Regions from separate parts of the Thioalkalivibrio sp. ALJ1 genome, predicted to be linked through region 3. Evidence: predicted binding sites of a transcription regulator. Region 3 holds the regulator's gene; each other region holds the start of a gene.

Region 1 (9,850 bases), on a different contig from region 3:
GTTCGCCTGCGGGTGGTGCGGCTCGTAGTGGGCATGCGGGGCCGCCTGCGATTCGGTAACACCGGCGACACGCACCGAGGTTGCAGAACCGTTCGGGTTGGCCTGATCCATCACGCTTTGAAACAACACCTGCTTGGCGCGGTAGGCCTCGTCCGGATTCGTGGCCGCCGTGTTGGCGTTGGCCAGGTTCGAGGCCACGGTGTTCAGGCGCACGGATTGCGCCGACAACGCCGAGGCCGAGGTATTGAAAAGACTGAAGAGGTTGCTCACGACATCGATCTCCCGATCAGGTCGGCGTTAGCGATCGCCCCGCAGGGCTTCGCGGATGCCAGAGACCCGGCGATTTAGGAATTCCAGACTGCTTTGGTACTGCACGGCGTTCTCCGCAAAGGCGGCCCGCTCCATCTGCGGGTCCACGGTGTTGCCGTCCAGGGATGCCTGCGAAGGCACTCGGTAAAGCGCCTCAGCCTGTCCGTTCATAGCGCCTGCATTGGGGTCGAGATGTGCCGCCTGGCTGCGAACCATGGGCAAGGCGTTGCCGCTCCCGGCCGCGGACTCCAGCACCGAGCGAAAGTCGACATCCCGCGCCTTGTAGTTAGGGGTGTCCGCATTGGCGATGTTGGAAGCCAGCAATTCCATGCGTTGCGCACGCACGTTGATCGCCTGCGGCAAAATCCCCATCGCCTTGTCCAGTGAGAGACTCATCTGCTTCCGTCCTGCCCGCCGTTGGCGGCCCTCGCATCGAAACGGAGACGCAACCATTGCGCTCCCTTGTATGGAGGCAGATGCAAGGCCTATGCCATCGGAGGGGAACAAACGTCAGGTACAAGGAGGAGGCGGAGAGGGCCAGCCATTCAGTCCCTCACCCGGAGCCCGCATTGCACGGGCCTTTTGGTCACAACAGCCCGGTATCAGAGATCGATCAGGACTTCACCCGCAGGACCGAGCCATACTCGGTCCGCACCGTCTCGAAAGACTGCGTATAGGGGCCCGCCGTCTCGGAAGCGCCAAGAAACAGATAGCCACCTGGGTTCATTTGCCGGGCAATACCGTCAAGAACCTGTCGCTTGGTCTCGCCGGAGAAGTAGATCAGCACGTTCCGACAGAACACCAGGTCGAACTTGCCTAGCGCCGCATAGCTATCGATCAGGTTGAGCTTCTGGAAGCGACAACGGCGCTGGACCTCCGGGATGACCTTGTGCCCGTCCGCAACCGTTTCGAAAAAGCGGGCTCGACGACTCTCACTCAAGCCACGCACAATGCTCAGTCCGTCATAAATGGCGCGCCGAGCGTCTTCGACAATCTTCTCGGAAAGATCGGTTCCCAGAATCGAAACAGGCACCTTGCGGCTTGGACGGGACTCCTCCCACTCCGAGACCACCATGGAGATGCTGTAGGCCTCCTGGCCACTGGAACACCCCGATGACCAGACCTTGTTACTGCTGTTCTTGGCAGCGAGTTCAGGCAACAACACATGGCGAAGGATCTCGAACGGAAAACCATCACGAAACCAGGAAGTCTCGTTCGTCGTCATCGCGTCGATCACACGCGTCCGCAGGCGCGGATTCGGCGCCTGGCGCATCGCATGCAACAGTTCAGGAACGCTCTTGAAACTAAACTCGTCGAGCAGGCGCGACAAGCGGCTGGACACTAGGTATTGCCGGCTATCGCCCAGCACCAGACCGCAGCAATCCTGCAGGAAACGCGCGAACTCCTCGTAGTCGCGGGAATCAATCACCCGTTCATCCCTGAGCGCAGTCCATGATGATTGAGCATCCTGATGACGAATCCTTGACAGGGCCGCCCGGCTCCACGGTCCGGGTCAAAATCACTAAGCAGGTTCCAGTATACGGTTTCCAGCACTCGGCACGACAGGATCCAAGCCCGTAACGCTGCGTGCGCACCGATCCGGCCATTCAGCACCGCTCCTGCATCGCCACCCGGCAAGCGACTGCCGCTTCGCCGTGTCACTGACCATCACGCCCGGTCTGATCCAGTACCGCGCTCGCCAGTTCGTCCGGGTTGAACTTGGACAAGAAGGCGTCGGCACCCGCACGCTTGACCATGTCGGTGTTAAATTCGCCACTAAGCGAGGAATGCAGCAGCACCTTCAGATCCTTAAGCCCGGCATGATCCCGGATGCGGGCAGTAAGGGTATAGCCGTCCATCCGCGGCATCTCGATATCCGAGATCACCAGCTCGATCTGTTCTCTGATCGGACCTTCCTCGGCCTTCTGCTCCAGAAACTCCAGCGCTTCCTGGCCATCCTTGAAGACCACGTATTCAAAGCCCAAGCCCCTGATCGCGCTTTCGATCTGCTTGCGGGCCACCACCGAGTCATCGACGATTAACACCTTCCGCCCCTCTGGTGACACAGCTTCTTGCCGAATGGATTCGGAGACCTCGGTTGGCAATGGATTCACGATGGAAAGCACCCTTTCGACATCGATGATCTCTACCAGCTTGTTGTTGATCTCGGTCACCGCGACCAAGAAGGATTCGCGCCCGGTACCACGCGGGGGTGATTTCACATCCTGCCAGTTCACGTTGACAATCCGATCCACCGCCGATACCCAAAAGCCCTGCACAGAGCGGTTAAATTCGGTGACCACCACCTTCTGGGAGTCGCTTTCACTCGTACCCGCGGCGCTTCGCAGGCCCATGGAGAGGGCCAGGTCGATAATTGGAACCGTACCGCCGCGCAGGGTCGCCACGCCCCGCACTACGCTCATCGAACCCGGGATCTGGCGCAGGGGCGGCGAAGGGATGACCTCGCGCACCTTGAACACGTTGATCCCAAATGTCTGGGATCCGCCCAGGTGGAATAGCAGCAGCTCCATCCGGTTCTGCCCGACCAACTGTGTTCGTTGATTCACATCGTCAATGAATTGACTCATGGTGCCGCTCTCCTTGTACCGAATACCCTGCGCTCGGGCCGGTATCTATGCCCGAGTTTGCACTGCGCGCCCCCGGCCTGTCATTCATACTGGCGCGCAGGCCCCGCCTTGCGCCGTCTCCTCGGGATAACGGCGGCTGTGGCCCGGGCTTAAACCGAACCCCAATTTCTTCCTGGCATTAATCGTGCATACCTCTTGCCATGCCAGAGGCATTGTGCCCCCGGACAAGACGTCGCACCTCCGCCCTGGGCGGACAGGAAACGAAAATGGCACTGTGGCCAACCTATAACCACCGAATCAGGCCCCCCCGCTGGCTGGGCCTGATCGCTATTCTGATATTGCCAAGCGCCGCAGGCGCCGCGGAGATCCATCCCGTCGGAGAGATTCGCCAAGCCGCCGAGCAATTCCTGTTACAAGAGCTAAACGCCTCGGCCGCGAACGACATCAACATCGAGATCGGCCAGCTCGACAACCGCTTGCGTTTGGCCTATTGCCACGATGGACTGAACGCTCGATTCCCACCCGGCGGGCGAAGTGATGGCAATACCGCGGTCCATCTCCAATGCGCGGGCCCGGTGACCTGGCAGCTGTACGTCCCGGCCACGGTTGAGCGCTACGCCGAAGTGTTGGTAGCCAGCCGCAACTTGCCGCGTCAGCACACACTCACGAACGGGGATCTCCGCTATCAGCGGATCGAGACGTCGCGGCACGCCGGCAGTTATCATGAAGACAAATCCGACCTGGTCGGCCAACAAACCCGCCGCAGCATACGACCGGGACAAATCATTGGCACCCAGCATGTCACCCAGCGCGAAATCGTGAGCCGCGGTCAGCGGGTGACGATTCTGGCCGAGAACGGCTCGATCGCCATCCGCATGCAAGGGGAAGCGCTGGAGAACGGTACCCTGGGGGATCGCATTCGGGTCAAGAATGCCTCTTCAGGGCGCATCGTAGAGGGCGAGATCATGCCTTCCGGGCATGTCCGGGTCGCGCTTTAAACACCGGTTTGTGAAGACGGTTACAAAACCGGTCGCGCTCGGGCTACAGTTTCAGTCATCCCGGCCGTAAACAATTGCAGCACAGTTACAACGACAGGACGGCACAATGGATATCAAGGGCCTCAATTCGAACAGTCTGCGCCCCGACAGCCAAAGCTCCACGGTTAAAGGACGCGAAGACACCGGAAACAGCGCCCAGGGCCCCAGCAATGCCCCTGCGGCCGGTGACGACTCGCTTACATTGACCGGCACCGCCCAGGCCATGAGCTCGGCCTCCAGCGCCGGGGAAAACGCTCCGTTCGACGCGGCACGGGTTGCCGAATTGCGCGAGGCGATCTCCAATGGCAACTACCCCATGGACAACGAACAGCTGGCCGATCGCATGATTGACCTCGAACGCCTGCTGCGCTGATCCGACGCCAGGACCCCACCATGAAAACCGACACGCGCCACCGTCTGCAACGCTCCCTGGAAACCTCAATCCGGCTTGCCCATCAGCTGGAGGAGGCGTTGATCCAGGAAACCCGTGCGGTCCAGGCCCGCACGCCCGAGACGTTGCAGGACGTGGTCGCCAGCAAGCAGGGCCTGCTACAGGAACTCGAGACCGAAACGCGGCAACAGCGCGAGATCGCCGAAGCCGAACACGAGTCCTTTACACCCGAGGGCATGGCGCGCCTGCTGGCCCGGCTCGAGGATGGTGCAGTGCTAAACGACCACTGGCAGGCCCTGCGTCAGTCCATCGAACGCTGCAATACCCTGAACCACGGAAATGCCCGCCTGATCGAGCGCGACCGCCAGCGTGTTGAGCTTTCGATGCAAATCCTGCGTGGGGAAGAAATCGGCCCTGCCGCGACCTACGACCCCTACGGTCGAACGCGTCCCAATAGCCGCGGCGGGCGGCGAATTACTCAAGCCTGACGCATCTTTTTCGCCGCGGTACTGGCATTTCCGAACATCCACCAGTACCTTGCGTCCTCACACTTTATTAACTCCACGGACGCATGGACGAAACCGACTACACGGTCGACAAACCCGACCGGATCGCCGGCATCCTGAAGGATCTGGATAACAAACTCACGATGGTCAGCGTTCGCCTGGACGCCGACGGCCCGCTATACACATCTGCCCTGATCCGACTCGACCCCAAAGCCAAAGAACTCTTTCTTGACGAGCTGAACCCGCCTCGTGCCCATCAGCACGTGAAGAGCGGCATGAGCCTGCGCGTCTTTGCCGCCTTGCGCGGAGTCGCCGTGCGCTTCACGACGCCGGTCACCCGCATTGAGCACGAAGAAGACGGGGCTCTCTATGCCTGCCCCTACCCAGATACACTCCAGCATTTGCAACGCCGCGAGACCTTCCGGGTCCACATCCCCATGTCCCAGCGGCCGCAGGTCGAGCTGCGTGCAAAGGACTGGAAGGATCCAGTCATCGGCGATCTCGTCGATCTCTCCGGCCAGGGTATGTGCATCGAACTTCCCACCACGATCCTGGATACCCTCGAGACCGGCGAGGCCCTTGCCTTCGCGAACCTGTTGCTTCCCGATGTGAGTGAACGACTTTCCGGCGACCTGCGCCTGGCCAATCGCCGGAACAGCACCCGAGACGGCCACGAGTACGCCGGTTTCGAGATCGTAGGGATGACACAGTGGTTGGAGAGACAAACCAACATCGCCCTGCTGCACTATCAGCGCGAGGCACGCCGCCGCTCCATGGAGTGAGAGACGCGTCACTCACCACCAGAATGGCCCCGCGTTGAAGCCACCGTTGCCGTGGGACGCGAATCAATCGAGCCTATGGTACCGAACCAATCCCCGGACACAAAAAAGCCGGATCGACCAAGCGGCGGATCCGGCATTATTTTTTGGTCGGGACGGCAGGATTTGAACCTGCGACCCTCTGCACCCCATGCAGATGCGCTACCAGGCTGCGCCACGCCCCGAAGCTGCGAATCATAGCGGATTCCCGCCCCTCACGAAAGCGCCAATCGCCCCCATAGCGAAGTTATCGGCCTATGAGGCAATCATGCCGATAGGCATCATGCGCTCGGTGTTTGTTTCACCACAGAGAGCACAGAGTACACGGAGAAATGCGCCAAGGAGACGCTGATTGAATCGTACGTCCGCGTTGGCGCCCCCTGTTTTCCGAGACAAGGCGCGTCGTGCAGCGGGTAGGGGTTCTACCCGCCCGTTTCTGATGGATAGTGAATTCAAAGAAGAAGTGAGCCTTACTGGCGCGGAACCAGCCCGTGCGTGAAGGCGCTCGGCTAAAGAAAATACCGACATGCAGGGCATTCATCCGCGATCACACCCTAACGGCTTCCCCGTGAACTCCGTGCCCTCTGTGGTTCAAAAAATCCTTTCCAAACGCGGACAGGAGCGAGCGTCAGGCGCGCAGCACCCGCAATACGGATTCGAGTTCAGAGATTGTGTCCTGGATGATTTGCTGGGCCTGCTGGCGATCGCCCTTGGCCTCATCACCGGAGAGCTTCTGCCGCGCACCGTTGATGGTGTAGCCCTCCTCGTAGAGCAGCGCCCGAATCTGACGGATCAGGATCACGTCCTGACGCTGGTAGTAGCGTCGGTTGCCGCGGCGCTTGACCGGCTCCAGCATCGGGAACTCCTGTTCCCAGTAACGCAGAACATGCGGCTTGACCTGACACAGCTCCGCGACTTCGCCGATCGTGAAGTAGCGCTTACCCGGGATCGCCGGGAGTTCCTGGTGGTTACTCGCCTCCAGCATAGCTCTCTACCCGTTCACGCAGCTTTTGTCCCGGCCGGAAGGTCACCACGCGGCGTGCAGAGACCGGGATCTCTTCGCCCGTCTTGGGATTGCGTCCAGGCCGTTGGTTCTTGTCGCGCAGAATAAAGTTGCCAAAGCCGGAAAGTTTGACACCCTCGCCGGTCTCCAGCGACTGACGCATCTCCTCAAAGAACATCTCGACGAATTCCTTCGCCTCACGCTTGTTGAGACCCAATTCCTCGTTAAGCGCGGCGGCGAGGTCCGCCTTGGTTACAGCTGCCATCGGCTATTGTCTCAAGGTTGCGTTGAACTGAGCCTGGAGATGCTGCACCACCGAATCAGTGACGCCAGCCACATCCTGTTCGCCTAGGGTGCGATCAAAAGCCCGTAAAATCAAGCCCAAAGCCAGGCTCTTTTCGTCCGGATTCAAGCCCTTGCCCTGGTACACGTCGAACAGGCGCACATCCTGCAGGAGTTCCAGGTCCAGTTCGTCGATGGCGGCTAGCACATCCCCAGCAGCTACCGTGTCGGCCACAACCAGCGCCAGGTCACGGCGGATCGACGGATAGGCCGACAAAGGCGTGAACTGGGCCACTGGTGCGTGTATTACGGCCGCAGCATCCAGATCGAACAGAAAGACCGGCTCGACATCGAAGCGCTCGCAGAGCGCTGGATGCAAGCGCCCCACCCAGCCGACTGCCGCGCCGTCGACCAGCACGCGGGCCGACTGGCCATCATGCAGGGCCGGGTGCCGCTCCATCCGGAAGCCCAGCGTCCCGTCCACGCGTTTGCACAGCCCTTCGACCACTCCCTTGGCATCGAAGAAGTCCAGACGACGGGCCTCACCCTCCCAGTTCTCCAGGGACGCCCGCCCCCCGAGCAGACCCGCCAGTCGTGGCTCCTGGCGCAGCCCGGATGCATCCGGAACAAAACGCAGGCCGTGTTCGAACAAACGCAGATCCGACTGTTGCCGCGCCTGGTTGTACGCGGCGGTGGTCACGAGCCCCGGCCACAACCCTGGACGCATCACCGCCAGGTCCGACGAGATCGGGTTGGCCAGTGCCAAGGGCTCCACATCCGGATAGAAGGCGCTCGCGGCTTCGCGGGCGATGAAGCTGAAACTGATCACCTCGTGGAAACCTTGGCGGGAAAGCCCTGTGCGCAGTGACCGCAACCCGGTCGCCGGCAAGGCGGGCGCCACCGGCTTGGGTAGGGTCTGCGGCAAGGCGTCGTAGCCGTGCACCCGTGCCAGTTCTTCGACCAGGTCCTCTTCGCGTTCCAGATCAAAACGCGCACGTGGCGCATGAACGGTCCAACCGTCCGCTGCACGCTCAACACGACAATCGAGTGCCTGCAGGATGCGCTCGACCTCAGGCGCTTCCAGGCTTACACCCAGCAAGCGCTGAATACGTTCCGAGCGCAAGCCGATCGCCTGCTCCCCATGGGTGGCTGGTGATTCCCCCACCTGCGCGACCGGGCCGCAGCGTCCGCCGCAAATTTCCAGCAGCAACTGCGTCGCGCGCGCCATGGCCTGCGCAACCAGCGTTGGATCCACGCCCCGCTCGAAACGATGGGAGGCGTCCGTATGCAGGCCATGGGCGCGCGCCCGGCCGGCCAAGGCCCGCGGTGCGAAATGCGCACACTCCAAGACCACCCGCGTGGTGGTGTCGCTGACAGCGCTGTCCGCTCCGCCCATCACCCCGGCCAGCGCCAGGGGTCGTTCGGCACCTGCAATCACCAGGTCCTGCGGCGAAAGCTTGACTGTTTGATCGCCACCCAGAAGCGTAAGGGACTCCCCTTCCTTAGCCCAGCGAACCTGGATTTGGTCTCCAATGCGGTCGGCATCAAAGGCATGCAAGGGCTGCCCGAGTTCCAGCATGACGTAATTGGTTACGTCCACGATGGCGCTGAGCGGGCGCACCCCAGCACGGCGAAGACGCTCCGTCATCCACAACGGTGTTGCCGCCTTGGCATCGAGTCCCTCAAAGACCCGTGCGCCATACAACGGGCAAGCCGCCGCGTCCCCGGATTCCACCGCGATACGGGCCCCCAGGCTTACCTTCGGCTCGGGCCACTCCGGGGCATGAAGTGCACGATCCAAGAGCGCCGAACACTCGCGAGCAATCCCGCGCATTCCAAGGCAGTCCGCCCGGTTCGGCGTCAAGTCGACCTCAAGGATAGTGTCATCCAGGCCCAGGGCTTCGCGCAGGTCGACACCAGCCTCCAAACCCTCCGGCAAGGCCATCAGGCCCGCGGCATCCTCGGCAAGCCCGAGCTCGCGGGCGGAACAGAGCATCCCTTCGGATGCCACACCCCGCAGCTTGGAGCGCTTGATACGGAAATCACCGGGTAGCACGGCACCAATCACCGCGACCGGCGCCCGCATCCCCTGGTGGACGTTCGGCGCACCACAGACGATGGTCAATGGCTCCGCCTCGCCCGCTTCCACACGGCATACGCGCAGACGGTCCGCGTCCGGGTGCGGCTCGACCGCCACCACATGCCCGACCCGGACGCCACTGAACGCCGGTGCCGCCGGCTCCAACGCATCCAGCTCGAGCCCGGCCATGGTGAGGCGATGACCCAGCGCTTCCGGGGTTTCGTCGATCTGCAGCCATTCCTGCAGCCACTGCACACTGATACGCATTAGCCTGTCTGCCCGAATTGCCCGATGAACCGGATATCGTTGTCGAAGAACAGCCGAAGGTCGTTCACCCCATGGCGCAGCATCGCCATGCGCTCGACCCCCAGGCCAAAGGCAAAGCCGGTGTACTGCTCGGCGTCAATTCCCACATGCCCCAGCACGTTCGGGTGCACCATCCCGCAGCCCATCACCTCCAGCCAGCCGGTATGGCTGCACACCCGGCAGCCCTCCCCGCCACAATGCACACACTGGATGTCCACCTCGGCCGATGGCTCAGTGAACGGGAAGTACGACGGCCGAAAGCGTGTGGCGAGATCGTCGCGATCGAAGAACGCCTGCAGGAACGCACTCAGCACCCCCCGCAGATCCGCAAACGTAATGTCGGTGTCCACGCACAGCCCTTCCACCTGGTGGAACATCGGGCTATGGGTCAGGTCCGAATCGCAGCGATAGACACGCCCTGGCGCAATCACGCGCAACGGCGGCCGCTGTTGTTCCATGGTGCGGATTTGTACCGGCGAGGTATGGGTCCGCAGCACGCGATGGGCATCAAAATAAAAGGTGTCGTGCAT
Region 2 (9,850 bases), 1.1 Mb from region 3:
CGTGTGCGCCCTGTTTAAGCAGTACCTGGGTTATCCCCAGGCCCAGCCCGCTGGAATTGCCGGTCACCAGCGCTGAACCAAAACGGCCGTCCTGCATATCGCTCTCCTTCGAGATTCTGAATGTACGGATTGTCTACCACGAAGCGCACGAAGGCACGAAGAAGGGGCGAGGGCGGTTCACAGAAGACGGGAAGTCTGGAAGGATTTTGGTGGGTACTGGATGGGCGGCCGAGGCACATCCGAGAAGTCCGGCATAGCACTCGTGCTTCATCCCATATCCCTCTTCCGGTCTTCGTGCGCTTCGTGGTGGATTGACGAGGTCTACCCCGGCGTACGGGGTTGTTCGCGCCACTGGCGTTCGAGGTCGCCGGGCGCCTGGAAGGCCTGCGCGAAGACGGCGCTTGCGCCGTCGATTGAAAAGCCCTGTGCCTGGCGTGTCGCCGTATGACGTGCCATCAGCGGCATCTGCACACTGGCGGCGTCGATATCGGCCGCGGCCGCCGCGTCCACTCGGAGGTCCCCGCCGGCATCCAGCGTCACGCGCCGCTCTTGTCAGCGGTCGGTCGCGGTGTCTATGCGCTGGCGTTTGGCAGCGCTCTGGACTTTTGTCGCGCCCGTGTGTCCAGATGCCTCTTCCGCCCTCGCAAGCCCGCTTGCTCCATGCAACCTACGACCCTGGTGAGATGTTGAGATGGAGGCTCGCTCGCTCTACCGACTGCCGGCCGATCCGGCGGCCCAACAGGCCGCCGAGATCTGGCTTCGGATCGCCTCAGCCCGGAGTCCGGTGCTCTGGGTGGGACGGCATGTGCCCGACGGCCTGCCGCACGTGGCGCCGGCACAGGCGGGGCACTGGCTGGGCCACGAAGTGCAGTCCCTGGTGTTCGAGGCCGGGGACCCGCTCGCCGTGGATGCGCTGGTCACAGCGGCCGGGTTGCTGCGCGGCGGGGGCTCCCTGGTGGTGCTCGACGGGGTCACCGGTGAAGGTGCGTTTGCCCGCCGCTGGCGGGCGGCGTTGGCCGAACCCTGGATCCGGAATATTGAAGCGCCTTCGGCGGAGCGACTGCCCCGTGTGCCGGCCGCGACGCCTGCCCCGTTCGCGTGGACGCCGGATCAGGTGGAGGCGCTGGATCGGCTGGGGCGGCTGGAGGGGGATGAGTGCCTGGCGCTGACGGCCCCACGTGGCCGAGGCAAGTCGACGTTGCTGGGCGAGTACCTGGGTGCGGGGCTGCGGATGGATGCCTTGGCGATCACCCTGACAGCCCCGGGTCCGCGGGCTGTGGACGCCCTGCTAGCGCGCGCCCGTCAGTGGGTCGACACGCCGGAACGTCTCTACCGGGCACCGGACGTCCTGCTGCAAGCGCCCGAGTCCGTGGACACGCTGATTATCGACGAGGCAGCGAACCTGCCGGTGGAGCGCTTGCTGCGCCTCGCCCACCGTGCCCGGCGCCTGGTGTTGTCCACCACGACCGGCGGCTTCGAGGGGAGCGGCCAGGGTTTCCGGCTGCGCGCGCTACCGGCCCTGGAGGCGGCGGGCTTCCGGGTGCGCGTGCAGGCCATGGCAACCCCGGTGCGCTGGGCGCGGGGGGATCCGCTGGAAGACTGGCTCAACCGGTTGTTCCTGCTGGAGGCGGAAAGCCGGACCCCGGCCACCCAGGCCGTCCGTCTGCGCTGGACGACCGGGGCGGCACTGGCGGAAATGCCGTCCTGCCTGGAGGCCGTGACGGGCCTACTGGCGGATGCGCACTACCGTACCCGTCCGTCCGATCTGCTGCGCTGGCTGGAAGATCCCGGCGTGCGCGTGCTGTGCATAGAGGGCGTGATGGACCGGGCGCTATTCGGCGTCGCACTGATCCAGGAGGAACCCGGCCTGGAGCGGGCCCTCGCCGAGGCGGTGTGGGCGGGCGAGCGCCGACCGCAGGGGCAGTTCCTGCCTTGCACGCTGGCCGCTCTGGGGGGGATCGAGCTGGCCGCGGAGCGTGTCTGGCGTATCCAGCGTATCGCGGTGCATCCGTGCTGGCAGGGACGAGGCCTGGGCGGCCGCCTGCTAAGGGCGGTCGCGGATCTGGCCGTTGCCGAACGCGTCGGGCTGCTGGGGGCGAGTTTCGGGCTGCAGCCCGCGTTGCTGCGGCTCTGGAAGCGTGAGGGCTACGGTCTGGTGCGCGTGGGGACCCAGCCGGACCCGGCCAGTGGTCAGGTCAGTAGCGTGGTCCTGCGCGCACTCCGTCCGGCTACGGCCTCCGATCTGCGGTCGATTCAGCGTGCTTTCCAGCGCGACTGGCCGGTCTGGCACCCACGCTTTCTGCCTGCATCCGCCGCCGCTATGGTGAGTGCGGTCCTGGAGGAATTGGCCCGGCCACTGTCGGAGGCCGACCCGGCCACCGATCTCGCGGAGGTCCGGGCCTTTGCGCACCGCGTGCGGCCGTTGGAGTGGGCGCTGCCGGCCTTGCTGCGGCAGCTGGAGGTGGGCCCGCCGGCTGATCCGGAGGGCCGCCTGTTGGCGGCGAGCCTGGCCGCGCCCGTCGACTGGCCGCGGCTGGCCCGCGAGCTCGGAGTGTCCGGGCGGCGCGGCGTCACCCGCAGGCTGCGCCGCGCCGCCCGGGCCTGGCTGGAAGCCCGTGGGCTGTAGCCCGTAGCCCGGATCAGAGTCGGAACTGGGCCAGGGCCTGCTGGATCTCCTTTTCCACCTGCTTGAGCTCGTCGGAGGCGGCACTGACGCGGTCGGCGGTGTTGGCCGACTGATCCGCTCCGTCGGAGATCTGCACGATGTTTCGGTTGATGTCCTCGACCACCGTGCTCTGCTGACGCGAGGCGACCGCGATTTGCTCGGTCATTTCCACAATGGTGGTGACCGACTGGCGGATCTGCTGTAGAGCACCGTTGACCTCGGCGGTATGCTCCATGGTCATTTCGGCCTCTTCCTGACCCTGTTCCATGGCCTTCACGGCACTGGTCGTGGCGGTCTGCAGGCGCGAGATCATGGTCTCGATCTCGTCGGTGGATTCCTGTGTGCGGGTGGCCAGCTTGCGGACCTCGTCGGCGACCACCGCGAAGCCACGGCCATGCTCGCCGGCGCGGGCGGCCTCGATGGCGGCGTTCAGGGCCAGCAGGTTGGTCTGCTCGGCCACGCCGCGGATCACCTCGAGGATGGTCCCGATTTGCTTGGAGTCCTCGCCCAGCTTGGAGACGGTGCCGGCGGCCTCCTCGACGGTGCCGAGCAGCGAGGCCATGGATTCGACGTTCTTCTCCATGACTTCGGAGCCGTTGTTCACCGCATCCCCGGCTTCCTGGCCGGCCTGGGAGGTCGCGTCGGTGTTGCGTGCGATCTCCTCGGCGCTGCTTTGCAGTTCGTTGATCGCGGTGGCGACGCGCTCGGTTTCGTCGCGTTGGCGCGAGACCGCTTCACGGGCCCCGTAGGCCTCCTGGTTCAGGTTCTCGGTGGCGCGGTTGAGCGTCTCGGTGCTGCCGCGCGCATGACCGATGGCCTGGGCGATCTTGTCGGTGAAGCGGTTAAAGGCACGGCCTAGCTGCGCGGTCTCGATCAGCCCGTTCTCGTCCAGGCGGCGGCTCAGGTCGCCATCGCCGTCGGCGATCTCCTCGAGCGCCGCCGTAGAGTGGGCCAGGGCGCGCCGCACGACCAGGATGATGAACACAGCACCGGCGACACCCAGGATGACACCAATCAGGACCAGCACTGCCTGGGTGGTCTGGGTGGCGCCCATGGTCGCCGTCAGGCCGCTGGCAGACTGTTCGGCGCGTTCGGTGATGCGCTCGCTGAGCCCACGCAGTTCGTCGCGGGCTTCGAAAATAACCGGGCCGACTTCGGTGCGGATCAGATAGGCATCCTGCAGGGCACGCTCGCTGCCGTGGATCTCCACGATCTCCTGGATGGCGTCATCCAACGTGTTCAGGAGGCCCTCGAAATCCTCGACCGCGATCTGCTGTTCGAAATCGAGCTCTTCCATCTGGTCGGTCAGGCGTGCGAGCACGTCATGGGTCTGACCCAGGTACAGGCGCAGGTTCTGCTCAAAGGAAGAATCCCGGAAGGCGATGAAGCCTCGCAGGTTGGACGTAATCTGCAGCAGGTTGGTGCGCAGGGTGTAGAACTCGTCCAGGCGCTCGAAGGAGCGTTGGAAGCGCGGACGCGCCATTTCCTCGTTGATCATTGTGCTGGTCAACTGGGTCATCTGGATCGTCGCCGGGTTGGCTCGGGCGTTGGCTACGCCCTGAGCCGGCATGTTCTCGGACACGTCTTCCGCAATCTCGATCATGCGGTCTTGCTGGGAGGTAAAGGCATCGATACTGGCGCGTACCCGTCTGGCCGACTGGCTCAGTTCCTCGGAGCCCTCAACAACAGGATCCTGGCTCAGCGCGCTCATTGCCTGATCCAGTTGTTCCATGGCGTGCAGCCAGGCATCGCGGTGCTCGGCTTCCTCGCTCATCAGATAGAAGCCGAGCGAGGCGGCACTCTCCTGTAGCAACTGTTCGACCTGATTGACCCGGGCCACGGCCGGATAATCGGACTGAGTAAGCTCGGCGACCCCTTGGCTCCCAACATTCAGGGCGCGCAGGGAGAGCAAGGAATTGATAATCAGGATCGCGACGACCAGCCCGAAGCCGGCGATCAGCAGTCCCCGAATGGAGAATTTGTCCAACATGCGATGACTCCTTCAGCGCGCCTGTTCAGTCGGCGCTTCGCAAATACGGCCGCGGTCTTGCGGACCTCGTGCCTGGAAGGTGCTTGTTCTACCCCTGTTACGGCAGCCGGTGGCGAGAGTTGAGCCGTCCGCTGACGTTCTGTGCTGTTGGCGCTTCGTGTACGTGGTGACGCGTGATGCATCAGTCGGATTCCAGTTGCTCCCAGCGTTCATAGCAGACTGCCAATTCCGACTCCACTTCTTCGAGCCGCGCTTGCAGTTTGCGCATGCGCTCCCCGTCGCGCAGTGTCTCCGGTTCGGTCATGGCGGTGGTCAGGCTGACCTGCTCTCCCTCAAGGCTCTCGATGCGTGCTGGCAGGGCCTCCAGCTCGCGCGCGTCCTTGTAGGATAACTTGCGTGGTGCAGCCGGTTCCGGCGCGGCCGGTGGCGGGTTGGCTGGCGCCTCTTTGGCGGCGTCAGGCGGGGCCTCGGTGGTTCGGCCTGCTTCGCTCTCCAGTAGGCGTCGGGTGACCCGTTCCGGTAGGTCGGTCCAGCCGCCGACGAACTCCTCGACCGTGCCGTCCCCGGGCAGCACGAGGGTGGACGTCGCGACGTTGTCCAGGAACGAACGATCGTGGCTGACCACAATCACGGTACCCGTGTATTCGATCAGTAGCTGTTCCAGGAGCTCGAGGGTCTCGACGTCCAGGTCGTTGGTGGGCTCGTCCAGTACCAGCAGGTTCGCCGGGCGCAGGAAGAGCTTGGCCAACAGCAGACGGTTGCGCTCGCCCCCGGACAGCGCCGATACCGGTTGTCGCGCTCGTGCCGGCGGAAACAAGAAGTCTTCCAGGTAGGAAAGGATGTGGCGGCTCTCGCCATTGACCATCACACGGTCGCGTCCTTCGCCAACTGCGTCCTGCACTGTAGTGGCTTCGTCCAGGCGGGCCCGGGCTTGATCGAAGTAGGCGATCTCCAGCTGGGTGCCCAGCTTGACGCTTCCCGCGAGTGGCTCCAACTGACCGAGTAGTCCCCGCAGTAAAGTGGTCTTGCCCGCGCCGTTTGGACCGACAATGCCCAGGGCATCTCCGCGTTGAAGCAACAGATTCACGTCCCGAACGATCGGGTGGTCGTAGCCAAAGTCCGCGTGCTCGGCCTCGATCACCAGACGCCCTGATCGTTGTTCGGGGCTTAGCTTCATCTTGACCTGGCCACTGCGTTCGCGGCGTTCTGCGCGTTTGCGGCGCAGCGCCTGCAGTGCACGAACGCGGCCTTCGTTGCGAGTGCGCCGCGCCTTGATGCCCTGGCGTACCCAGTTTTCTTCCTGTGCCAGCTTGCGGTCGAACTCGGCACGCTGGGTGGCCTCGGTCTCCAGGCGTTCGGCCTGACGCTGACGGAACGCCTCGATGGTCGGTGGGTGTTCGTAGATCTGGCCGCGATCCAGTTCCAGGATGCGGGTGGCGACGCTTTCCATGAACTGCCGGTCATGGCTGATGAACACCACCGTCAGTCCGCTCTCGACCAGGAACTCTTCCAGCCATCGGATCGCGGCCACATCCAGGTGGTTGGTGGGTTCGTCCAGCAGCAGGAGTTGCGGTCGCTGCACCAGTTCGCGTGCCAGCCAGACGCGGCGCTTGAGACCGCCAGACAGCGCCGCGAACTGAGCCTCGGGATCCAGGCTCAGACGCGAGATCGTCGTCTCGACCCGGTTCTGCAGGCTCCAGCCATCGATCGCGTCCAGTTGCGATTGCACGGGCCCCATTTTGTCCAGGGCCTCCATATCGCCGGCCGCGGCGGCCTGGCTGAGATGGTGAAAGCGCTCCAGTAGGCGGCCGGCCTCGCCCAACCCTTCGGCGACGACATCAAACACCGTTCCTTCGATCCCAGGTGGTAGTTCCTGGGTCAGATAGGCAGTGGTCAGCCCGTCCTGGCGAGTGAGTTCGCCGGAATCGGCCTGGGCATCGCCGTTGATCACCTTGAGCAGGGTGGATTTGCCCTCGCCGTTGCGGCCGGCGACGGCCACGCGCTCGCCTGGTTCCAGGCTCATGTTGACGCCGTCGAGCAGGGCAGCCATGCCGTAGGCCAGGTGGATGTTGCGCAGGGTGAGCAGTGCCATTCGAGTTCCGGTCGCGAGCGAGTATTGTAGCGGGCGCCAAGACTATCACCTTGGCGTGTTGCGGCGTGCGGGTGGGTGGCTTCGCCCAGCCGCCTGCCTTATTGTGGCTGGTCTTGGATTGGGCTCCGTGTTTACGGTGCCTTCGGTTCGCCGCCTGCCTCGTGATGGCTGGTCCTGGTTCGTCCTCGGGTGTTTACGGTGCCTCCGGTCCGCATACTGCCGAGCGCTGACTCGCCAGCGCGCCGCGAGGTCCTTTCTTGCTTGCCCAAGAAAGGACCCAAAGAAGGGCACCCGGATTTCGCCCGGGAACCTTGCTCCAGGGTTCTCGGGCCGGCGGCGCTGAACTCGCTACGCTCAGACATCCAGCGCCTTCTCCCGGCCCGAGAACCCTTCCGCAAGGGGCTCCATACGGGGGAGGAAGGTCAAGACAGGAGGTATTCCGACCCCGCGACACAACAACGGCCCTGCCGCCTGCAAGCCCCCAGCGCCCGCTTGCGGGCGCGGCACGCAACGGCCAAAGGCCGAGCGTGCCCAAGATGTCCGAAAGCCTAGCCATCATCTACTAGCTATATCGCTGGGATAGCCGTTGTTTGGACCTGCCTCCCCGTTGTCGTCGCGCCGAGTGGAGAGGGTTTTCGCGGGATCAGAGGCGCTGGATGTCTGAGCGGAGCCGAAGGCGCAGCGAGTTCAGCGCCGCCCGCGAAAACCCTCGGAGCGAGGGAAGCCCCGGCCCGCGAAGCGGGCCGGGGTCGCGGCAGTCGGGCGTGTTTCTTGGTGACTTCTTTGCACGAGCAAAGAAGTCACTCGGGGCGCGCTGGCGAGTCAGCGCTCGGCAGTATGCGGACCGGAGGCACCGTAAACACCCGAGGACGAACCAGGGCCAGCCACAACAAGGCAGGCGGTCGGCCGGAGGCACGCAAGACCGAGATCGCAAAGCCTGCCTCGCTGGCGGCGAGGACGCGAGAAGGTGTCAGGTCTCGCCCATGAGCCAGGCGCTAGCGGCGCCGGCCAGGCTCATCAGCGCGAGGACGAAGATCGCGAACTCGGTGCCAGCCAGCTGGGCCAGCAGGCCGAACAGGCCGCCCACGAGGAGGAGGGCGCCAATCACCGTATTGCTGACCGCGGTGAAGGCGGCGCGGGTCTCCTGGGTCGCCATGTCGACCAGGTACGTCTTGCGCCCAAGGCGCACGCCGGCATGACTCACGCCCAGCAGGAAGAATAATGCAGCGAAGACCCAGCCTCCCGGCACCAGGGCGTGCTCGGTGCCGATCGGTGCGAACCAAACACTGAGCGCCACGGCGATGCCCAGGCCCGCCGCTAGCAAACCGGAAAGGATCAACACCCAGCGAGCCGAGCGGTCGGAAAAGCGTCCCCAAATCGGTGCGCTGACCGCCGAGGCGAGGCCGCTCGCAAGAATCAAGAGTCCCAGAGTGCCGAGGTCACCCGCGGTGGCATCCTCGGCGAGCAGGACATAGAACGGCAGGGCGAGCGCGGTACTCATCAATAGCGCTCGGGTCAGCACAAAGTGGCCAAACGCGCGGTCGGACCAAAGCAGACGCATGGAGCGGATCGCTTCGGTCACCGCGTTGCCGCCGCCCTCGGTGGCACCCGGATCCTCACGCAGGCGGGTGAAGGTCGCCGCCGCCACCCACCAGGCCCCGGCCGATGCGGCCAGCAATGCGACGAACACACCGATGCCGGCCTCTTCCAGGTTCGCGAGGGTCAGGTACACGCCCAACCCCAGGGTAAAAAACCCGGCCAGGGAGGCGGCGTACCCCATTACCGTTCCGCGCTGATGTTTGGCGATTGTTTTGCCCAGGACGTCCTTGGAGGCGACTGAGTTGATCCCGCGCGAGAGCGCGAAGACGATCAGGAGCCCGAGGATCGCCCATCCGGCGGCCGTGCCCTCCAGCGTCAGCGCGACCACGGCCATACCGGCGACGGCCAGGCCGGACAGTAGGCTGCCAAGGACCCAGAATCCCTTGCGGATCGCCCGGCGACGAATCGATGCGGCGACGAACAGTTGCGGCAGCAGGGAGCCGGACTCCCGGATCGGGACCAGGAAGCCGGCGAAGGCGGCCGGTGCGCCAAGTGCGCCCAGCAGCCAGGCGAGCACGAGGCGGGCCGAGGCGAGCTCGTCGCCGATCTTGCTCAGGGTATTGGAGACCAGGTGGACGAAGAAGTTGGTCGGCTGGGCGCGGCAGGCGTTTTCGGGGATGTCCTTGCAGACGCGTGCATCCTCGTCCCCGGCGATCGTCTCGTACAGGGAGATCATCGGGCGCGGCAGCTTGTCCGGGTCGTTTTCGGTCATGAGGTCTTTCCGTTGCGTTGCCCAGTCATTGCGAGGCGCCGCAGCAACCTCCAAACGCTTGCAGGGCGTTGGGGCCGGGTGGTTCCGGAAGGTAGATTGCCACGGTGCCTGCGGCACCTCGCAATGACTGGGGCGGGTGCGGGCGCGACGCGCTACCGGCGCCCGGCCAGCGGGTCGCTCGGGTCGACGCTGTCGCGAAACTGCTTGCGGCGGTCGAGGTTGGTGAGCTGGTAGACCGCGCCCAGCCAGTTGTTCATCACTGCCAGTGCGGTGTCGTGCCAAGTGTTGTCGAGGCGGTCCAGCAGCAGCGCCTCGGGCAGTGCCGGGATCTCGGTGCAGTGTTCCAGCGCGGCCTCGACTTGTTCGCGGTGCTCGTCGAGGATCGCGGCCGCCTGGGGTAGCAGGTAGTTCTCCGGCAGCGGCGGGTAGGTGTCGCGTTCGCCCTGGATATAGCGCACGACCTCGCGCTTGTACTCCTTGAGCAGGCTGATCGAGTCGTACTCCGGGTGACCCTGGAAGAAGACCATGCGAAAACCATCCGGGGACGCCCCCAGGTGGATGCCGGATTGTTCGCTTTCCACCAGCACGCGCAGGCCGTGGCGCTCGAACTGTTCGCGAGAGACATCGTTGTAACGCGAGTGAGGGACATCGAAGCGGGTGTTGACCCCGGTTACCAGCGGATGTCCGCGGTCGACGACCCGGTGCGGGAACACGCCCCATAGCTTTTCGCCCATGTGTACGCGGTGTTCGCCATAACGGGCCTGCAGTACCGCGTGGGTGGCCAGGCAGGAG
Region 3 (9,850 bases):
GACATCTGCAGCTGCCGCATCAAGATGGTCACCAGGTCCGAGACGTCGAGGATCAGCGCGATTCCACCATCCCCCGTAATGGTTGCCCCCGCGAGGCCCTTCACCCCCTGCAGATTCTGACCGAGAGGCTTAATCACTACCTCTTCCTGTCCCACCAGGTCGTCCACCACCAGCCCCACCTTACGGTCGGCAGTATGCACCACAACCACATGGGCTTCCTTGCTCGGCTCGGGCTCGTGGCCAGGCTTCAGCCAGCGCTTGAGGTAGTGAATCGGGAGCGCGTGCTTGCGCACGATGATGACCTCCTGGTCATCCACGTAGTGCGTCTTGGTCAGATCCAGGTCCAGGATTTCCGAAACCGAGGCCAGTGGGATCGCGAAACGGCGCCCATCCAGAATCACCATCAAGGCCGGCAAAATCGCCAGCGTCAGCGGCAGTTTGACGCGCAGCGTGGTCCCGACACCAATCTCGGACTCAATGTCGATCATGCCGTTGAGTTGCGAGATCTTGGTCTTGACCACGTCCATGCCGACCCCGCGGCCGGAGACATCGGAGATCTCCGTCTTGGTCGAAAAACCAGCCATGAAGATCACGTTGAAGGCCTCGCGATCCGTCATGCGCTCAGCCATGGCGGGCTCCATCAGGCCTTTCTCCACGGCCTTGCGACGCAGGGCATCAGGATCCATGCCACCGCCGTCATCCTTGATCAGGAGTGCAATATGGTCGCCTTCCTGCGCCGCACCCAGCACCACGGTCCCCTTGCGCGGTTTGCCGGCGGCCTCGCGCACCTCCGGGGTCTCGATACCGTGGTCTACTGCATTTCGTACCAAGTGGACCAACGGATCGGAGAGCGCCTCGACCAGGTTTTTGTCGAGGTCGGTATCCTCACCGAAGATCTCCAGTTCGATCTCTTTACCCAGATTGCGCGACAGGTCGCGAATGACTCGGGGGAAGCGATTGAAGACCTTCTTCACCGGCTGCATCCGCGTCTTCATCACCGAGGTCTGCAGATCCGAAGTCACCAGCGCCAACGAACTGATCGCCTTGCCCAACTCGTCGTCGACATGCTGCGAGCGCAGCATACTCAGGCGATTGCGCACCAGCACCAGCTCGCCAACCAGATTCATGATCTCGTCCAGACGCTCGGTGTCGACGCGGACGGAGGTTTCGCCCTGCGGGGCCGAGCGGCCTCCAGCCTCGCCGCCCCCGCCTGCGCGGGCACCACCACCCTGCCCTCCAGAGCCGACCTCCGCTTTGGCAGGCTCTTCGGACGGGGCACTGGGGGCCGGCTCTGGCGTTGCGGGTTCGCGGGGTTCGCTTGTGGACGTCGCCGCAGGACCTTCGCCCCGGGCCTGCAATTCATCCAGCAGATTCTCGAATTCGTCGTCGCTGATCAGGTCGCCGCTCGCAGCGGTATCCACATCACCGTCCGTGCCACCGGCCGGATCGGACTCCGAATCCTTGGCCACGGGTGCGGGCGCAGAGTCCCCATGCAGGGTATCCAGAAGCGCTTCGAACTCGTCGTCTGTGATCTCGTCACCAGCCCCCACCATTCCGTCCGCAGCCGAGTCCTCGGGCTCGGGTTCCGGCTCAGGCTCAGGCTCAGGCTCAGGCTCAGGCTCAGGCTCAGGCTCAGGCTCAGGTTCCGGTTCCGGTTCCGGTTCCGGTTCCGAAGGTGAGGACGGAGCAGCGGCCACATCTTCGTTCTTGGCCATGCGGCGCAGATCTTCGACCAAATCCGCTTCTGCCGGCGTCGGATCGACACCGGAGCGCAGATCCCCGAACATGACGTTCAGGCTATCCAGCACCCGAAGCATGGTGTCCATCAGGTGGCTATCCACCCGACGCTCGCCATTGCGCAACAGATTGAAGACATCTTCGGCGTGGTGACACACGGTCACCAGCGCGTCCAGGCTCAGGAAGCCGGCACCGCCCTTGATCGTATGAAAGCTGCGAAAGACCGCATTCAGAAGCTCCCGGTCGTCCGGGTTTTGCTCCAGGTCAATGAGTTGCTCGTTGAGCCCCTCAAGAAGTTCCCCGGCCTCGATCAGGAAGTCCTGAAGGATTTCGTCGTTGGGGTCGATGGCCATTCAGTCTCTCCAATCCCGTGGCGCCAGTCGCATGAGGGGTGCTGTCAAAAGCCCAGGCTCGACAACAGATCGTCCACCTCGTCCTGTCCTTGAACGACATCTTCGCTGGAATCTTGAGTCTTTGGCACACTCGGGCCATGCCCTTTGCGATTGGCTTCGCGGTCGTCCTTGCTCTGCTCGATGGAGGCCTCGGCCGCCTCCACCTGCTCCATGCGGCCACTGGATAGCCGGATCAGGGAGACCAGGTTCTCCTCCAGGTCTGTCACCAGCTGGATTACACGACGAATGACCTGCCCCGTAATATCCTGATAACTCTGGGCCATCAGCACTTCGGAGAGCAGTCGCCGAAGTTCTTCCGTATCGGTACCGGCCTGGGCAAAGAAGCCATCCAGATCCCGGGCGAAATCCCGGAACTGATCCACCGATAGCTGGCGGTTACGAAACCGTGTCCATTTTTCTGTCAGCTCAGCGGCCTGCTGGCTGAAGGACTCGGCAATGGGAAGACTCGACTCGATCGCATTCATCGTGTCGTGTGCCGCCTGTTCGGTCATCGTGACTACGTAATTCAGGCGTTCCTTCGCATCCGGGATCTCGGCCCGCGTCAGTTCGACCAGTCTCGAGTCGCCGCGGAAGCTCTGCAAGGCCTCGTGGAGGTCTCGAGTCAGTTTGCCCAGTTCATCGAAGAGTTCCCGGTCATAAGGACGCGCCAGGTCCTGGACCAACGCCCGGGCACCCGTGTCGTCACCGGCTTCCAGTCGCTCGACGAGTTTGCGGGCGAGATCGAGCTGTCCGTCACGCGGCGGATGTTCCTGTTCAGTCATGAAAAGCCTCTTGCTGAAACCCCGCCGCCAGGATATGCCTCCCGGCGGTGTTTACAGGCGAACCGGGCCGCTTTGGCGCCAATCCAAAATGGTCCGCTATCGGCACAAACTTATCCTTGTGCCTCAATACGTTCAAAGATTTTATCGATCTTTTCCTTTAGGGTTTCAGCGGTGAACGGCTTGACCACATAGCCGTTCACACCTGCTTCCGCCGCCTCCACGATCTGGTCGCGCTTGGCCTCTGCCGTCACCATCAGCACCGGCATCGACTTCAGATTGGCATCCGCCCGGACGGCCTTGAGCAAATCAATGCCCGGCATGTTGGGCATATTCCAGTCCGTAATGAGGAAGTCGAAGTCACCGTTTTGCAGCATCGGCAACGCGGTACTCCCATCATCGGCTTCCTGGGTATTGTTAAAGCCGAGATCGCGCAAGAGGTTCTTGATAATGCGCCGCATCGTGGAAAAGTCGTCCACGATGAGAATTTTCATTCCCTTGTCCACACGTCACTCCGGGATTCGTAGGGTGGGTTTTAGAATAACTGCAAAGCCGTGCCGTCTTCGAGCCACGACCCCATGCGCGCGCGCAGGCGGATCACCGCCTGACTGCGGATTTGGCTGACACGCGACTCGGTCACGCCCAACACCGCACCGATCTCGCGCAAATTCAGTTCCTCGATGTAGTACAGCGAAAGCACCAGACGCTCGCGTTCTGGCAAGTCGCCCAATGCCTCGGCCAGTTCCTCGCGGAACTCGCCCGCTTCCATATTCCGCGCGGGCGAAGCCTCCTGACCCTCAATCACCCGATCGGCGCCATCATCGCCGCCGCCGAGGTCATCCAGCGCGAACAAATGGGCACCGGCGTGATCCTGGAGCATCTCGTAATACTGATCGATGGGCACTTCCAGCTCCGCCGCAACCTCGCTACCGCGTGCGGCCCGGCCTTCGCGCGCCTCGACCGCCTGAATCGCGGAGGCGATGCGGCGGCTATTGCGATGCACCGAACGCGGCGTCCAGTCACTACGGCGCAATTCGTCAATCATCGCACCGCGAATTCGGATCCCGGCATAGGTCGCGAAAGTGGCGCCCTGGCCGCCCTCAAACTGCCGCGCAGCCTCTAACAAACCGATCATTCCCGCCTGAATCAGGTCATCCACCTGTACCGAGGACGGCAGGCGCGCCATCAAATGATGGGCGATCCGATGCACCAGTTCGATGTGATCTGCAATCAGCCGTTCGTGCCCACCGGATGCGGTGGACGTTGTTTGGTAGCCGGAAAGTCGATTTCGGGTCGCCATCATGCGCTCTGGAGCATTCGTTCCACGAAAAATCCGACGCCTCCGTGGTCACCCTTGCCGACCGGCCAACGATCAACCGTCCGGGCCAGCTCGGCGAAGGCCTTGCCCGCCGGGCTGCCGGGATACTGCTGGACCACCGGCGCGCGTTTCTGCACCGCCTTGCGGAGGTGCTCGTCCACGGGAATATAGCCGGCCAGGTCCAGGACCACCTCCGGCAAATAGTTGCCGCAAACGGTATTCAGTTTCTGCATCAGGCGGTCGGCACTCTCGCGCCCGCTGACCATGTTGGTCACCATGCGGAAACGACGCATGCCGTGGTCCCGGTGCAACACCTTGATTAGGGCGTAGGCATCGGTAATCGATGCGGGTTCGTCACAAACCACCACCAGGGTCTCTTGAACCGCGCGACAGAACGAGGTCACGGACTCCTGCAGCCCTGCTGCGGTATCCACGATCAACACATCCAACGGCTTGCGATAGGCGCTGAAAGCATGGATCAGCCCGGCATGTTCGGCCGGGGTTAGGTTCGCCATCGCGGCGATGCCGGAAGCCGATGGCACCACCTTCACCCCGTCCGGCCCCTGGACCAACACCTCCTCCAGGCTCTCCACCTCGCCGGTCACGAGGTCGTGCAGCGTTCGTTCCGGCCGCAAGCCAAGCAAGAGATCGACATTGGCGAGGCCCAGATCCGCGTCGAACAGCATCACCTCGCGCCCCAGCCGAGCCAGTCCTACCGACAGGTTGACCGAGACATTGGTCTTGCCAACGCCACCCTTGCCGGAGGCGACTGCGATGACCTTCAAGGGTTTGTTAGTGCGTGGCATAACGGCCCTTTCCAACCGGCTGAATCAGTTCCAGGCTCGCGGGTTCGGCACTGGTGACCGGGCGCGGTTGCGAGCGCGCTCGGCGGGGCGGGTCCATCTCCGCCAGGCGCTCGGCGGCCCAGGTCTCGCGGGCGTTTGCTTTAGCCATGGAACCATCCGCGTCGTCATCCAGTGCCAAGTGGGTCAGATGGCCGGTATCCACGCGATGGAAGTCTTCCGCGACGCGTTGGCCATCGCTGACGAATCCCAGCCCCAGATGTTGATCCAGCAGCACTGACAACACCTCACCTAATTGTTCGGCCTCGTCCAGCTTGGTCAACACCAGCGCCGAAGGCTCTGCCTTGCGGAAGGCCTCGAGCACCCGCCGCAGGGTGTTGCCCTGAGTAGTGGCCGAAACCACCAGCCAGCTCTCGGCGCGAATGCTCGGCGGCAGATGTGCAAACAACGACTCCTCTTCCACTGCGTTCGGGGCCTGCCCCGCCGTATCCACCAGAATCAGGTGTCCATCCTCCACCCGCCGGGCCAGGTCACGCAATTCACGCGCATTTTGCAACGCACGTACCGAGACCCCCGCCATCTGGGCAAAGGCCTGCAGCTGCCGCGTCGCGCCGATCCTTTGTGAGTCCAGTGTAACCAGCGTAACCGAATCCGGGCCCATGCGACGGATTTGGCGCAGCGCGATCCGCGCGAGGGTGGTGGTCTTGCCGACACCTGTGGGTCCGACCATTGCCAGCAATCCGCCTTCGTCGAGAATGGTTGGGCGATGCGTCGCGATCGCCCCCGACAAGCGGGCGCGCAGACGCTCCCATGCCTGTTCCGGGGAGCTGTCATCCAGAATGCTACCCGCAAGACTACGTGCCAGGGATTCACTGAAGCCCCGATCCATCAGGCGCGCCTTGCACTCGGCCGCCAGCGGATGGCGCGCAGCCCATCGGGCCTCTTCGCTCTCGGCGTACTGTCGACTCATCAGACTGCGCAGGTCGCGAAGCTCCTGACGCATCGCCTTCAGCTCCGGGTCGGCTGGCCAGGAGCCCCCCCCCTGCTCCGGTGCTCGTTCGGCGGACGGGCGCGCTGGGCTGTTGGAGCGTGTCCTTTCCGGCTCGTGCATCGGCTCGGAGGATTCACCGTCTTCCAGCGCGGCGACCACCTCCAGCCAACCATCGACGCGCCGGCTGGACAGAATCACCGCATCTTCGCCCTGCTGCTCGCGCACCTGACGCATCGCGTCACGCATGTCCCGGGCCCGATATCGTCTGACGTTCATGCTTTATCTCCTGTGCCGCTTGCGCGACGGAACCCTTTTGCTCGTTCTTCGGCACCCGTTCTCAGGCGCTTACCTTCAGGCCGGCTGTTTCTGTGATTCTTCCTGACCCACGGTGGCCACCACTCGAATCCGACGGTTGTCCGGGATCTCGGTGAAGGCCAGCACCGTCAGGCTACGAACCGCGCCGCGCAGCCACCCGGCAATCCAGGACCGGATCTCCGGTGCCACCACCAGGATCGCCGCTTGTCCGGCCATTTCCTGACGACGGGCCGCATCGGCCACCGAACGCTGCAACCGTTCCGCCAGTCCGGGCTCCAATCCAACCGTCCCGCCCGAGCTGCCTTGCAGGGACTTATGCAAGAGCTGTTCCAGCGAGGGGTCCAGTGCGATCAATGGCAGCTCATCCTCCGGTCCTACAAGGTCCTGGACGATCGAACGCGACAATGCGACGCGCACGGCGGCAGTCAAAGCGCCGGGATCCTGACTCTTCACGCCCTCGTCTGCCAGGGTTTCGGCGATCGTTCGCAGATCGCGAATCGAGACCTGCTCGGCCAGCAGGTTCTGCAATACCTTCAGCACGATCGACAGCGACAGAGTCTTGGGAACGAGGTTCTCCACCAGCTTCGGAGAATGCCGGGCCAGCTGGTCCAGCAAATGCTGAGCCTCTTCGTGGCCGATGAGGCGGTGAGCGTTCTCGCGGAACACCTGCGACAGGTGCGTGGCAATCACGGTCGAACAATCCACCACGGTATAGCCCGCCCCCTGGGCCTGGTCCCGATCCGCCGGATCGATCCACAGGGCGTCCAGGTTGAAGGTCGGATCCTTGGTGGGCGTACCCGGCACCGTTCCAAAGACCTCGCCCGGATTGATCGCCAACTCGCGATCGGGGAACACCTCGGCCTCGGCCACGGTGACTCCGAGCAGACTGATGCGATAGGCATTGGGGCTCAGTTCGAGGTTGTCGCGGATATGCACCGGCTGCAGCAGGAAACCCAGTTCCTGCGACAACTTGCGCCGAACCCCCTTGATGCGGCCCATCAGCTGTCCGTCCTGGGTGCGATCCACCAGCGGAATCAAGCGGTAGCCGACCTCCAGGGACACCAGATCCACCGGCGGCACGTCTTCCCAGGTCAGATCGCGATCCTCCGAGCGGGTTGCAGACTCGGACTCCGGTGCGATGCGTTCAACCTCCACCTCGGCCTGGCGGCTCTGCCGCCTGAGCAGGTAGGCCCAACCAAAGATCAGCGCGGCCAGACCCAGAAACACCGCATTCGGCATCCCCGGTACGACGCCCAGTGCGGCAATCACGGCACCCGCGACATACAACACGCGCGGGTTGGAGAACATCTGGCCGTAGACCTGCTGGCCCATGTCCTGGCTGCTGGTCACGCGGGTCACGATGATGGCGGTGGCCGACGACAGGACCAGCGAGGGGATCTGCGCGACCAGGCCATCGCCAATGGTCAACAGCACGTAGTTGGTGGCGGCGTCGCCAAGCGACATCCCGTGCTGCACCGCACCAATGGTCAAGCCACCGATGATGTTGACGAACAGGATCAGGATGCCCGCGATCGCATCCCCGCGAACGAACTTGGAGGCACCGTCCATCGAGCCGTAGAAATCCGCCTCGCTGGCGATCTCTTCGCGGCGCTTGCGCGCCTCTTCCTGGCTGAGGATGCCGGCATTCAGATCGGCATCGATCGCCATCTGCTTGCCAGGCATGGAATCCAGCGTGAAGCGGGCGCTGACCTCGGACACGCGCCCAGCCCCCTTCGTAACGACAACGAAGTTAATAATAATCAGGATCGCAAACACCACCAGGCCGACGGTGTAGTTCCCACCGACCACGAAATCACCAAAGGCCTGAATCACCTTGCCGGCGGCGTCGGTTCCGGTATGCCCCTCCAGCAGGATCACGCGCGTGGATGCGATGTTCAGCGCCAGACGCAGCAGAGTGGCGACCAGCAGAACGGTTGGGAATACGGCAAATTCAAGCGGTCGCGGTGTATACACCGCCACCATGATCACGACCAGCGACAACGCGATGTTGAAGGTGAACAGTACGTCCAATGCCAACGGCGGCAATGGCAGTACCATCATCGAGAGCATCGCGACCAACAGGATCGGCGCGCCCAGCCCCCATTTGCCCACGTTCCCGAGGCGGTCGAAGAAGGCCATTAGCGATTCCTCCGATTACCGCGTTGCTTGTCAGGATCCAGGTAGTCCTCGGGTACCGGCAGGTCACCCGGCATTTCGGCATCCGCGTCGGCGCGCTTGAGCTGGTAGACGTAAGCGAGAATGCGCGCCACCGCCACAAACAGCCCGTTCGGGATCTCCTGATTCAGATCGGTGGTGAAATAGATGGCGCGTGCCACGCGCGGGGCCTCGACACGGATGATCGCGTGCTCATCAGCCACAGCGCGGATCGAGGCCGCCACTTCATCCGCGCCCTTGGCCACGACCTTCGGCGCCGCCATGCGCGAAGCCTCGTAGACAATCGCCACCGCATAGTGAGTCGGGTTGGTGATCACGACGTCGGCCTTGGGCACCTCCTCCATCATCCGGCGCTGCGCCATCTCCTGCTGCAACTGACGCACTTTCTGCTTGACCTCGGGCTTGCCGTCCGTCTCCTTGTATTCGTCCTTGACCTCCTGGCGAGTCATGCGCAGCTGCTTTTGGTGGTTCCACATCTGGAACGGGGCATCGATCGCCGCCACCAAGATCAACGCCGCCGAGACCGCGATGAACGTTCCCAGGACCAACTGCGCGGCATGCGCAATCCCCTGATGGAGCGGCTCGTATCCAAGCATGAGCAGTCGGTCCGAGAACGTGGCCAGCACCGCCACCGCCACGCTGGAGATCAATACGAACTTGGCAAAGGTCTTGCCGAACTCCATCAAGCCCTGCCAAGAGAAGATGCGCTTGAGGCCCTTCAGCGGATTCAGCTTAGAGGCCTTGGGAGCCGCGGCCTTCCACGAAAAATTGGCCCCACCAATTACGATCGGCGCCAGCATCGCGGCGACAACGAGCACGCCAAACAACGGGAACAGCATGCGCAGCGTGCGAAAGATCTCCTCCGCCAAGTACGGCAACAGCAAGGAGGAGTCGTACACCATCTCGCGTTCGATATCGAAGCGGTTGCCCGTCTGATCCGCGAGCTGCGCGCCCATGTGCGGACCGAACATCAACATGAAGCTCCCAGCCGCCATCAGCACCAGGAACGTACTGAGCTCACGCGAGCGCGGCACCTGCCCCTTCTCCTTCGCCTCGCGCAGGCGTTTCGGAGTCGGCTCTTCACTTTTTTCTTGTCCGCTCTCGTTCTCGGCCATCTCAGAAACCCATCCGCGTCTGCATCAGGTGGAAGCCTTCGAACATCAACTCCCCGAAGCGCTCCGGCAGGCCGGGTAAGGTGAACATCAGCAGCACAAAACCCATCAGGATCATCATCGGGAAGCCCACCGCGAAGATGTTGAGCTGCGGCGACGCGCGGGTGATGACCCCCATGGAGATATTCACCAACAACAGCGACGCGACCGCCGGCAAGGCGACCAGTA

The links. The regulator FliA, encoded in region 3, starts transcription of late flagellar genes. The targets are predictions, from matches to a motif close to GCTAAAGTTNNNNNNNNNNCNGCCGATA.
Region 1: a site for FliA is predicted at 3,025-3,052, ahead of F462_RS00670 (chemotaxis protein CheV). Genes of this name have one in related genera too.
Region 2: a site for FliA is predicted at 4,753-4,780, ahead of F462_RS06920 (methyl-accepting chemotaxis protein). Genes of this name have one in related genera too.

What each region holds. Positions count from the first base shown of each region.
Region 1 is NZ_JQIW01000003.1:154,239-164,088, reverse strand. It holds gene flgC (flagellar basal body rod protein FlgC) at 1-270, opposite strand, end outside; gene flgB (flagellar basal body rod protein FlgB) at 298-705, opposite strand; gene F462_RS00675 (CheR family methyltransferase) at 923-1,738, opposite strand; gene F462_RS00670 (chemotaxis protein CheV) at 1,968-2,897, opposite strand; gene flgA (flagellar basal body P-ring formation chaperone FlgA) at 3,164-3,895, shown strand; gene flgM (flagellar biosynthesis anti-sigma factor FlgM) at 4,002-4,307, shown strand; gene F462_RS00655 (flagella synthesis protein FlgN) at 4,328-4,813, shown strand; gene F462_RS00650 (flagellar brake protein) at 4,897-5,613, shown strand; tRNA gene F462_RS00645 (tRNA-Pro) at 5,758-5,834, opposite strand; gene F462_RS00640 (MerR family transcriptional regulator) at 6,278-6,634, opposite strand; gene F462_RS00635 (integration host factor subunit alpha) at 6,618-6,917, opposite strand; gene pheT (phenylalanine--tRNA ligase subunit beta) at 6,921-9,281, opposite strand; gene pheS (phenylalanine--tRNA ligase subunit alpha) at 9,281-9,850, opposite strand, start outside.
Region 2 is NZ_KN050684.1:985,412-995,261, forward strand. It holds gene F462_RS06905 (SDR family NAD(P)-dependent oxidoreductase) at 1-97, opposite strand, end outside; gene F462_RS06910 (hypothetical protein) at 322-540, opposite strand; gene F462_RS06915 (GNAT family N-acetyltransferase) at 692-2,626, shown strand; gene F462_RS06920 (methyl-accepting chemotaxis protein) at 2,640-4,655, opposite strand; gene F462_RS06925 (ATP-binding cassette domain-containing protein) at 4,837-6,747, opposite strand; partial or broken gene F462_RS14090 (hypothetical protein) at 7,102-7,306, opposite strand; gene F462_RS06930 (MFS transporter) at 7,718-9,058, opposite strand; gene F462_RS06935 (homoserine O-succinyltransferase MetA) at 9,211-9,850, opposite strand, start outside.
Region 3 is NZ_KN050684.1:2,107,615-2,117,464, reverse strand. It holds gene F462_RS12295 (chemotaxis protein CheA) at 1-1,553, opposite strand, end outside; partial or broken gene F462_RS14105 (Hpt domain-containing protein) at 1,688-2,090, opposite strand; gene F462_RS12290 (protein phosphatase CheZ) at 2,135-2,911, opposite strand; gene cheY (chemotaxis response regulator CheY) at 3,022-3,402, opposite strand; gene F462_RS12280 (RNA polymerase sigma factor FliA) at 3,444-4,211, opposite strand; gene F462_RS12275 (MinD/ParA family protein) at 4,208-5,032, opposite strand; partial or broken gene flhF (flagellar biosynthesis protein FlhF) at 5,201-6,296, opposite strand; gene flhA (flagellar biosynthesis protein FlhA) at 6,372-8,474, opposite strand; gene flhB (flagellar biosynthesis protein FlhB) at 8,474-9,625, opposite strand; gene fliR (flagellar biosynthetic protein FliR) at 9,627-9,850, opposite strand, start outside.